Regions from separate parts of the Robertmurraya sp. FSL W8-0741 genome, predicted to be linked through region 3. Evidence: riboswitches for the same ligand, from Rfam matches in the RefSeq annotation. Region 3 holds a riboswitch; each other region holds the start of a gene.
The links. Region 3 has a riboswitch for cobalamin ahead of NST02_RS00255 (ABC transporter substrate-binding protein). Riboswitches for the same ligand answer to the same signal wherever they lie in the genome.

Region 1: it holds a riboswitch for cobalamin, as region 3 does, so the genes downstream of both, NST02_RS23110 (methyl-accepting chemotaxis protein) here and NST02_RS00255 (ABC transporter substrate-binding protein) in region 3, are expected to answer to the same signal.
Region 2: it holds a riboswitch for cobalamin, as region 3 does, so the genes downstream of both, NST02_RS17590 (ribonucleoside-diphosphate reductase subunit alpha) here and NST02_RS00255 (ABC transporter substrate-binding protein) in region 3, are expected to answer to the same signal.

What each region holds. Positions count from the first base shown of each region.
Region 1 covers NZ_JBBOQG010000001.1:4,743,772-4,747,054, forward strand. The annotation lists gene NST02_RS23110 (methyl-accepting chemotaxis protein) at 1-1,111, opposite strand, end outside; gene NST02_RS23115 (hypothetical protein) at 1,252-1,479, shown strand; adenosylcobalamin (AdoCbl) riboswitch at 1,590-1,740, opposite strand; gene NST02_RS23120 (3D domain-containing protein) at 1,937-3,061, opposite strand.
Region 2 covers NZ_JBBOQG010000001.1:3,636,170-3,639,452, forward strand. The annotation lists gene NST02_RS17580 (CvfB family protein) at 1-534, opposite strand, end outside; gene NST02_RS17585 (YajQ family cyclic di-GMP-binding protein) at 662-1,153, shown strand; cobalamin riboswitch at 1,241-1,419, shown strand; gene NST02_RS17590 (ribonucleoside-diphosphate reductase subunit alpha) at 1,580-3,283, shown strand, end outside.
Region 3 covers NZ_JBBOQG010000001.1:39,969-43,251, forward strand. The annotation lists gene NST02_RS00250 (FecCD family ABC transporter permease) at 1-338, opposite strand, end outside; gene NST02_RS00255 (ABC transporter substrate-binding protein) at 363-1,340, opposite strand; cobalamin riboswitch at 1,486-1,667, opposite strand; gene sfsA (DNA/RNA nuclease SfsA) at 1,828-2,559, opposite strand; gene NST02_RS00265 (hypothetical protein) at 2,573-3,283, opposite strand, start outside.

The DNA of each region.
Region 1 (3,283 bases), 4.7 Mb from region 3:
TATCTTTCATTCGATTTAAATGCGCTGCCATTTGACCAAACTCATCCTGACTATTCGTCGTTAATGTATAACTCAAATCTCCATCTGCAATTTTTTCGGCCATTCCGTTTACATCGTTTATATTTTTTACGATCCATCTACTATAAAACAGAATAATGACAACTACGAACGCTACTCCTATTAAACTTACAATCATTAGATTTCTAAATAATGATGTCAAAGAAGCGTATAATTCTTTATCTGGAACGACAAGGCCGATTGTCCAATCTGTAAGCGGTTCTTTTTTAAAAAACAGTGAATAATCTCCTGTCTGATCTTGAAAATGGAGAATTCCATCGTCGTTCTCAACTATTTGATTTCCTAATTTTGCAAGCGCTGTGTTCGGATCGTCTTGTATGTTTACTTGCATTGCCTTTTCAGCTTCAAGATCTGCTATATATGTCCCATTCTTATCTATTAAAAAGGAGTAACCGGTTTCCTCTACTTTCGTATCACGAATCATTTTTTGGATTTCACTTAAATCAATGTCGCCTGTTGCGACTCCCATGAAGTTATCCTGATCATCATAAAATGGAGCACTTGCTGTAACCATTGATACATCAACATTCGTATCCAAATAGGGACTTGTAAATACAACACTTTGATCAGTCTCCTTGACAATCGTGTACCAATCCTGCGCCGTATAATTGAACGCTGAATCACTGTACTCCTGAGTTGTTTTTATAGAACCCTCGTCCCAATAAGCAAATGCTGAGAAATACTCAACGTCATTTTTATATTTGAACGGCTCAAAGAATATTCCACCACCGAACGTTGAATCATTTGACGGAATAGCATTTAATAACATTTCTTCATAGGTGCTTAAAGAGTAATCCTTTGGGGATATTTCAACTTGTCTCGCGATTAACTCTGGTATTTTACTATGTGCTACCAAGCTTTTGCCAATTGTCTCTGTAATACTCTCCAGTTGATTATTCATGCGCTCTTCAATTTGCTGCTCCAGTATATTTTTTGAACTGATATAAGAAAAAACAATTATTGCCCCTAATATGAGTAATAATAACGGCAGAATTAATGATAGAGTACGCATTTTCACACTTTTGAATTTCACTATTTTCCCCACTTTCTAAAAGTCATTTCATCTTCTTTAATCGATGTTTCTTTCTAACTTAAATCATGGAGTTTTCATTAGGTTTGCCAATCCCCTTATATTACCACCTTCTTTTCGGCTGAACTTTGAGTTCTCCAATTGTGATAGACGGTTTAATAGTTTGGCCCCCTATGCACTATTTCGGTCTAAATTTACCATCTATTAAACAGGCAAATAGACCTATGCCTTTTAGTCTGCAACTAAAGGTAAATGATAATTTGCAATTGCGTGAAAATAAAAAAAAAGAAGCTTTAATAGAAAGAATTTCTTTCCATAAAGCTTCTTTGCTTTGTTTACACGCCATTGTGCCTAACTCAACTTTACAATAAGGGCCCTTTTTCTGTCAATAATTTGACAGCTGGAAGCATCTTCACTTCATACAAACCACAACATTGTGATTTTAAACAAAAAGGCATAGTGAGGTTCTTTTCACTACGCCGTTAACAAAAAGATCCTACCTCGAGATCATTTTGTTTTTTCTACACGATCTTCAGATAAATGACCTGACTTAAGGCTAAACCTTTCACAGTGGCGGGACCGTGTTGGACTTTCACCAACTTCCTTTACCTGAAACCGTTATATTTTTGTTTATATTTTTATACTAACAAATTCATCCATAAAATTCATCTATAATGATCCGTTTTTCGCAAATCATTCATAAGTTTTTTCCTCCTCCATTTACACCCATACATCATTGCCGCTCCTGGTTGAAAAATGAACAGTTAATCAAACAGTCATATAAACTAAACGACGAGGGCGCTTTTTCTTAAAGCGCCCTCGTCGTTACTAATTTAATATAGAAATTTTAACTACTTTTCGTCCCCATCTTATTGCTTGAGCATCGTTTGGCATTAATACGTCAATTTTATGACCCTTAATAGCACCTCCCGTATCACCTGCGATCGCTTCACCATAGCCTTCCACCCATACTTTGGAACCGAGTGGAATAACAGAAGGGTCTACAGCGATCAATTTCATATTTGGATTTTTTCTAATATTATAACCCATATACGTTAATCCTGTTTTTGAACTTTCATGACTATAGGCAGTAGCGGTGACATACATGGTATTTTTAACGGTGCTATTTTCCTTTGATGCCCTACTTTTAGCCTGTGTTTTATTTTGATTAACGACATTAGCTGTCTTAACTGCATTTTGACGTTCTTGTTTTAACTTGTTTTGAGCTTGAGTTAATTGTTTTTGAAAAAGTTCCTTCTCTTTTTCCGCGAGATGGATCTCATTATTCACCGCATCATATTTTGCTTGAACAGCAGCCAATTCTTGTTGTCTTTTCTGCAAACTGTTATCCAAGGTTGCTTGATTAGCAGCTAATTCGGTATATTGTTTTTCCAAGTTTTCTTCTTGTTGATCAATCGCTATTTTTTCTTCTTCAATCTTTGCAAGATCCGCTCTCTGTTGTTCTAGCAAATCTTTATCCGCTCCCAGGATCGTCGTAACTGCTGACACCCGTTCAAATAAATCAGTAATACTCTCAGCATTGAGTAGAATGGCTACAATCGCATTCACCTGATCATTATGCTGCAAAGAAACCAGCCGATCTTCCATTACTTCTTTACGGGTATGTACCTTATCCTGAAGCACAATGATTTCTTCTTTTTTATCTTCAATTATTTGTTTCGTTTTATTTATTTTTTCTTCAAGAGCATTGATCGTTTCAGTCGTCTTTACGATTTCCGTCTCGATGGCTTTCAACTCTTTTTGAACATTTTGCAGTTCAGCCGCTATTTCCTGCTTTTCAACTTTTTTTTCATTTATCTTTTCAGCATTTTGCTGAAGTTTGTTTTGACTAGAAGTGATCATTCCTTGACTTGTTTCTGCATTTGCCACAATACTTGTTGAAAATAAAACTACACTTGTTAGAGCGATGGCTCCCCTTTTTAAGGAATGCATAAGACAACCCCTTCCTAATACATTATTTATAACATAGGAGCAGGGGTATTTTGATTACAATTATATTAAAATAGCGATACAAATCGTTGCAAATATTAAATTTGAATGTTTACGACACTTATTCTTGCAAAAAAAGCCCCGCAAAAATTCATACCATTTTCGCGAGGCACCATTTAAATATTAACAATCCATAAAGTTTACTTTAAATCCTTTCGCAAAAGC
Region 2 (3,283 bases), 3.6 Mb from region 3:
AAAGCCTTCAGCAGTAAAAATCCAGCTTCCCACCTTTGCCGTACGATAAATATGCCCTTGAATATTTTTGTTAAAATCAGCACGGGTTGCCTTGACTCTCTTTTCATCAATGACAGGATCCGTTGCAAGCTTCACATAAATCCGATTATTTCGATTGACCCGCAATGTGATATAAAGCAAATCTCCGACCGCTGGCCAAACGGACTTCTTCGTTGGTAAATCCTCTTCCCCTAAAAGCATATCCTTATTGATGCCAATATCTAAAAATACACCGAGTCCCGGCTTTGTATCACTAACCTTTGCCCAGCCATACTCGCCCACTTTGATTTTCGGAATCGTTGATGTTGCTGAGGCTCGCCCATGGGAATCAGCATACAAGAAAACCTCTACTTCATCGCCCTCTTTTAATTCAAGCTCCGTATCATTTTCATGCATCAGAATATCTTCTTCTCCGTCCGTTAAAAAGTAGCCAAACTGGGCATACCTTGCAACAGTTAAAGTTAATACCTGCCCTACATAATCATTTAAAGCCATTGTCACACACTCCTCTATTTTACACTTCATGCGAAAGTAGTCTTTCCGAAAGTTGTTTGAACTGCTATATTTTACTATAATGGTGCCTAGAAGGGAAATTATACATGTATTTAAAGGAGGGCTCATTATGGCAAAAGATAGCTCATTTGATATTGTATCAAAAGTAGATTTTTCCGAAGTGACGAACGCAATTAATATAACGATGAAAGAAATCTCCACACGTTATGATTTTAAAGGAAGTAAGAGTAAAGTAACCCTTGATAATGAAGAACTTGTCCTTGTATCAGATGATGAATACAAGCTCGAACAATTAAAGGATGTTCTCCTCAGTAAAATGATTAAAAGAGGCATTCCCATTAAGAATCTTGATTATGGCAAAATTGAAGGTGCTTCTGGAGGAACTGTAAGACAACGGGCAAAGCTTGTGCAAGGAATCGATAAAGAAAACGCCAAAAAAATTAATACTTTAATCAAAAATAGCGGTTTAAAGGTTAAAAGCCAGGTGCAGGATGATCAAGTCCGAGTTACAGCGAAAAGCCGCGACGACTTGCAGGCAATAATTGCCGCAATAAAAGAAGCCGATTTATCAATCGATGTTCAATTCGTAAATTATCGCTAAAACGGTTGTCATTTTAAAATAGATCACTTATAATAAAACAAACTTACATATATAGTAAGGGTAACAACCATATACCACAATATATAGTATACAACCGATAAATTAGGTGTCTGTAATAGACTTAATAGGGAATCTGGTGAGAATCCAGAACTGTACCCGCAACTGTAAGTGTGACGAAATAGGGAACGCCACTATCATCTCGATGGGAAGGCCCTAAAGTAGGATGAAGCACAAGTCAGGAGACCTGCCTTTTTTATACGTCATTATCTTCTTCGGGAGTTGGGAAGGTAAAACGAAGGTGTTTAAGCAAAAAAGGCTTGTTCCTTTTCTACTAAATATCAGCGTTTTAACCCATCTTCATTTTTGAAGGTGGGTTTTTTAGTTACCTTTCTCTCTTCCGAAAAATTAAGGGAGAGATTTTGAACAATGAGTACACTCGCAACCAAAAATGAAAGGGTTCTTGAAGCCCTGAAGAACACGGCAAAAAAATATAACTTAAATGTTACGGAAATAGAGCAACAACTGCTTACAACAGATGAACGTACTTCCAAGCAAACGGTTCTCCAATATGCATTAAATCACGTCGATATGATCGAACCAAACTGGACTTTTCTTGCTGCACATATGCTCCTGCTTGAGCTTTACGAAAAAGCGGCAACCTCTCGCAAGTATGAACCAAGGCAAAAATATGGCGATTTCTTTCACCTCATTCAATACTTAAGCGACATCGGGATTTACTCAAACGATCTTCTTCAAGCCTACAGCAAGGAGGAAATTGAACAATTGGGCCAAGAAATTGACCCAAATAAAGATACCCTTTTTACATATATGGGATTATTTCTTTTAGCCGATCGTTATTTAGCAAAGGACTATCATCAAAATGTATATGAACTTCCACAGGAACGGTTCATGATCATCGCCATGACCTTAATGAAAGATGAAGCAAGGCAAAAGCGATTGTCGTATGTGAAAGAAGCGTATTGGGCCTTAAGCAACTTGTATATGACCGTTGCTACACCGACTCTAGCAAATGCCGGTAAGAGCTATGGTCAGCTATCCTCCTGTTTTATTGACACAGTGGACGACTCATTAGACGGCATTTACTTAAACAACTGGGATATTGCGCGATTGAGTAAGGATGGAGGCGGCATCGGAATTTACTATGGAAAAGTAAGGGCGCTAGGCTCGGATATTAAAAAGTTTAAAGGAAATTCTTCAGGGGTTGTCCCTTGGATTCGCTTAATTAATGACACTGCTGTAAGCGTCGATCAGCTTGGTCAACGGCAAGGTGCTGTCGCCATTTATTTAGATATTTTTCATAAAGATATTATGAATGGCTTTTTAGATTTAAAAACGAATAATGGCGACGAGCGAAGAAAAGCGCACGATATTTTTACAGGCGTATCCATTCCTGACCTTTTTATGAAAAAGATCGAAGAGGTCGATGAAAATGGAAAAAGTATCGGGGAATGGCATACCTTCTGTCCTCATCAAGTAAAACAAATAATGGGCTGGAAAGATGAAAACGGAAATCCACTTGGTTTAGAGGATTTTTACGACGAAACAGATGAAAAGTTTTTCACACAAAAATATGAGGAGGCTGTCAACCATCCACTTCTTCCCCGAAAATCATACCGGGCAATGGATATTATGGTTCGTATCATGGTTGCTCAGCTGGAAACAGGAACGCCTTACATGTTTTATCGCGATGAAGTTAATCGGCAAAACCCGAATAAGCATGTGCTTGGACGCGGTCGTACAGCGATATTTTGCAGCAATCTGTGCACGGAGATTAGTCAGAACATGTCAGCAACTACGATTCAAAGCGAATTTACAGATGCAGATGGAAATATCGTGATAATTAGAAAGCCCGGGGACTTTGTCGTTTGCAACCTCTCATCCATCCATTTACCAAACGCGATCAGAGCGAATGTTTTAGAACGATTAATTGCCATTCAAATGAGAATGCTAGACAACGTGATTGATATAAATGATATTTCTGTCCATCAAGCTAAAGCAACGAACGAGAAATATCGCGCTGTCGGACTTGGAACATTTGGCTGGCATCATCTCCTTGCCTTAAAAGGAATCGAGTGGGAATCAGTTCAAGCTGTTCATTATGCCGATGAA
Region 3 (3,283 bases):
ACAGCACCTACCGAAGCACCCGAAGAGACTCCTAATGTATAGGGATCGGCCAGTGGATTCCGCAAAAGACCTTGAAAGGCCGCCCCCGCAATTGCGAGTGCCGCCCCCACAAGTCCTGCCAAAATAACTCTTGGTAAACGAATACTTAATACGATATTCGTTTGCATCGGATCAATATGATCAATAGAAATAAAACGGAAAATTTCAGCACCGATGATCTGTACGATATTTCCAATCGGAACAGAAACTGTCCCGATTGAAATACCTAATAATATGGCAATAAGCAAGAAAGCGAGCGCAATTATATAAGCAAAAGCTCTTTGACCCATTCTTTTCATGGTTTTCTCTCCAAACTAAGCAGATCACTCAAATACTTCTGGGTAAATCGCTTTTGCCAGCTCCTCAAGGCCTTCTGCAAGCCTTGGACCAGAACGAGTTACAAGATCTGAATGCACATCATACACCTGCTTATTTTTCACCGCAGCTACATCCTGCCAACCCTCTCTTGAAAGCAATAAGTCAACGGCATTTTCTGTATAATATCCATAAGTTGTAATGATAACGTCCGGATTGCGTTCAATGACAGCTTCTTCGTCCAAATTCACCCAGCCTTCTAAATCCCCAGCACCGTTCTCAGCATGAATAAGGGTGAGCATCTCATCCATAAAAGTATTCTTACCGACAACAAAAATGTCTGGAGCAGGGCTAACTTCAACAATAACTGATTTTGGTTCGGAGATCTCAGCAGCTTTTTCCTCTATTTCTGCAATCTTCGTTTTCATGTTATTGACAATCTCTTCCGCTTTCTCTTGTTCACCTGTAGCAGTTCCAATCATTTCAATCGACTCATATATTTCATTAATCGTCGCTGCATCATTTACAACAAGCACTGTAATGCCTGCATCTCGTAATTGCTGCAAACCTTCCGTCGAATTATGAGCATTTGATGCGTGGGCCAAGACTAAATTCGGGGCAAGAGAAATAATCTTCTCAACATTCATTTCCATACCGCCGATTATTTCCTTTTCAAATACTTCTTCAGGAAAATTATCATGCTCAGAAACCCCGACAATTTCGTTTCCAAGACCAAGAGCAAAGGCAATTTCCGTATTGCTTGGAATTAACGATACGATTTTTTCCGGCTTCGACTCAATTACAACCTCTTCACCAATCGCATCGGTAATCGTTACAGGAAACGCTTCTTCATTGGCGTTTTCCGTACTTCCCTCAGTTTCCTCGACCGCATTGTTTTCTTCGGCGGGTTTTTCGGACTGTCCGCAACCTGCTAAAATTCCTATTGATAACATGAGTAGCAATAAAATTGAGTACCATTTCTTCATCTGTTTTTCCTCCAAAATTAAGTAGTCTGTTGTGCGTGCCAATGGATCGCATAAAAAAACATCTCCATTATAAAGAAATGGAGATGTTGGATTTGCAGCATTGGTGACAAATAGCTTCCAAACACCTCCCTATCCTCGTAGGTTTATGGTGCAGTCGAAATAGGCAGGTCTCCTGGCTCATGGTCATAGCAAGTCTGCTCCTTCCCATACCGATGTACAGTGGTATTTGCAGCATGCTCCCATTAACAGTGGCGGGACCGCGTTGGATTTTCACCAACTTCCCTTTTAAGTCTAAGAGAAAAATGCACTTTTCACATCTGGAGTCAAAATTGACATCTGAGTAAGCTTTATTTCCCTTAAAGACACCTATTACTGTAAACGAGGTATTTTCAATCTTGTTCTATGAAAATACACTCAGAGAGTATGAAATTTTCCGTTGCTTAAATTATACACTATTTTGCTTCAAGAAAAGTTAACAAATTGCGAACTATTCCAACTTAACCGGAATAGCACTCCCTAATCCAATCCCAGTAACAGTAATGTGACAGCAGCGTGCATAAAGCTTCACTCCAGCAGACTTCGCTTCGTTCAAAGCTTGAGCAAATTTAGGATCGATATGTTTCGCAGCAGTCACATAAGAAAGATCGTCGCGCTGAACGATAAAGAGGATTGCCGTTTCATAATATTTAGAAAGCTGTGCAAGCTCGCGCACATGCTTCGTCCCTCTTGCAGTGACGGCATCTGGAAACATTCCTTTCTCCCCTTCTGCTAATGTTACACTTTTAACCTCTAAAAGAAGCTCTTGTCCTTCTTTATTTTCTAGCAAGAAATCCCAGCGAGAATTACCCAGCTTATACTCCGATTTTTTATAAAACCAGCCGGCAAACTCATTTAATACTCCCGCTTTAAGCGCATTCTCAACAAGCTTGTTCGGGAGAGCGGTATGAATGGAAACAAAACTTGTATTCGTTTCATTTTCACATAGCATAGCTGTCCACTTCGTTTTTCTCGCGGGGTTATCATGATCCATAAGCCACACCGTTTTCCCCGGCAGCAAAAGTTCCTTTAACCTTCCAGGGTCAGCCAAGTGAACCACGGCCAGTTCGCCTTTTTCAGGCAATTGACAGTGGAGAATAAACCGATTCGCTCTTTCAATAAACGTTGCTTTTGTCAGCGCTCTAGGGAATGGCAGCCATAACCTCTCTTTTTCCTCATTCATTCCTCAGCGCCTCCTAGCTTGCGTACATTTTCCACTCACGTGTTTTTTTATCAAATACAAGCTTTGCATCCGGCTTTCCTTTTGCCATTTTCTCGTACTCCTCGTACATATCATCCATGTTATCAAAATCACCGAGCACCCAGATAGGAATCTCTATCACCGTTCTTGTTTGTACATTATCGTGAATAGAGATCAGAATCCCTTCTTTCATCATAATCTTCATATTCAGGATTAACTCCATATGAATCGGGGGAAATGGCCTTTTCTTTTTAATGCCAAGGAGGTTTTTGGCAAGTTTACTATCGGTCATTTTCGCTGCTAACACTTCTCCAAGCATGTGGTAGAAATCTTTCATATTTCGATAATAGACTTTATTCCACCAACCATCATCGTGAGCTAAATAAACAAAGCGATTGCGCAATTGCTGATAAAAAGGAGTTCGCAAAGCATCCTTCATATGACCAAGGAACAGAAGCTCCGCCAATTCCTGACCCGACAATTCGTTCAGTGCATCTTCTTCCTCAAAATCAACCCAACAGAAGTCTCCATACCCGTAGACGTCATCCTTTATAAGCTTCTCCATTTGCTCAAGAGGAACGTATTCTAATAACGTATGTAGATTGAATTCTCCGTCATCAAAATGATGCTTTAAAAGGAGGACATTGTTCATGAAGTCTTTAAGCGAGCGGGCAAACTCTTCAAATTCTATCCCATACGATAGGAC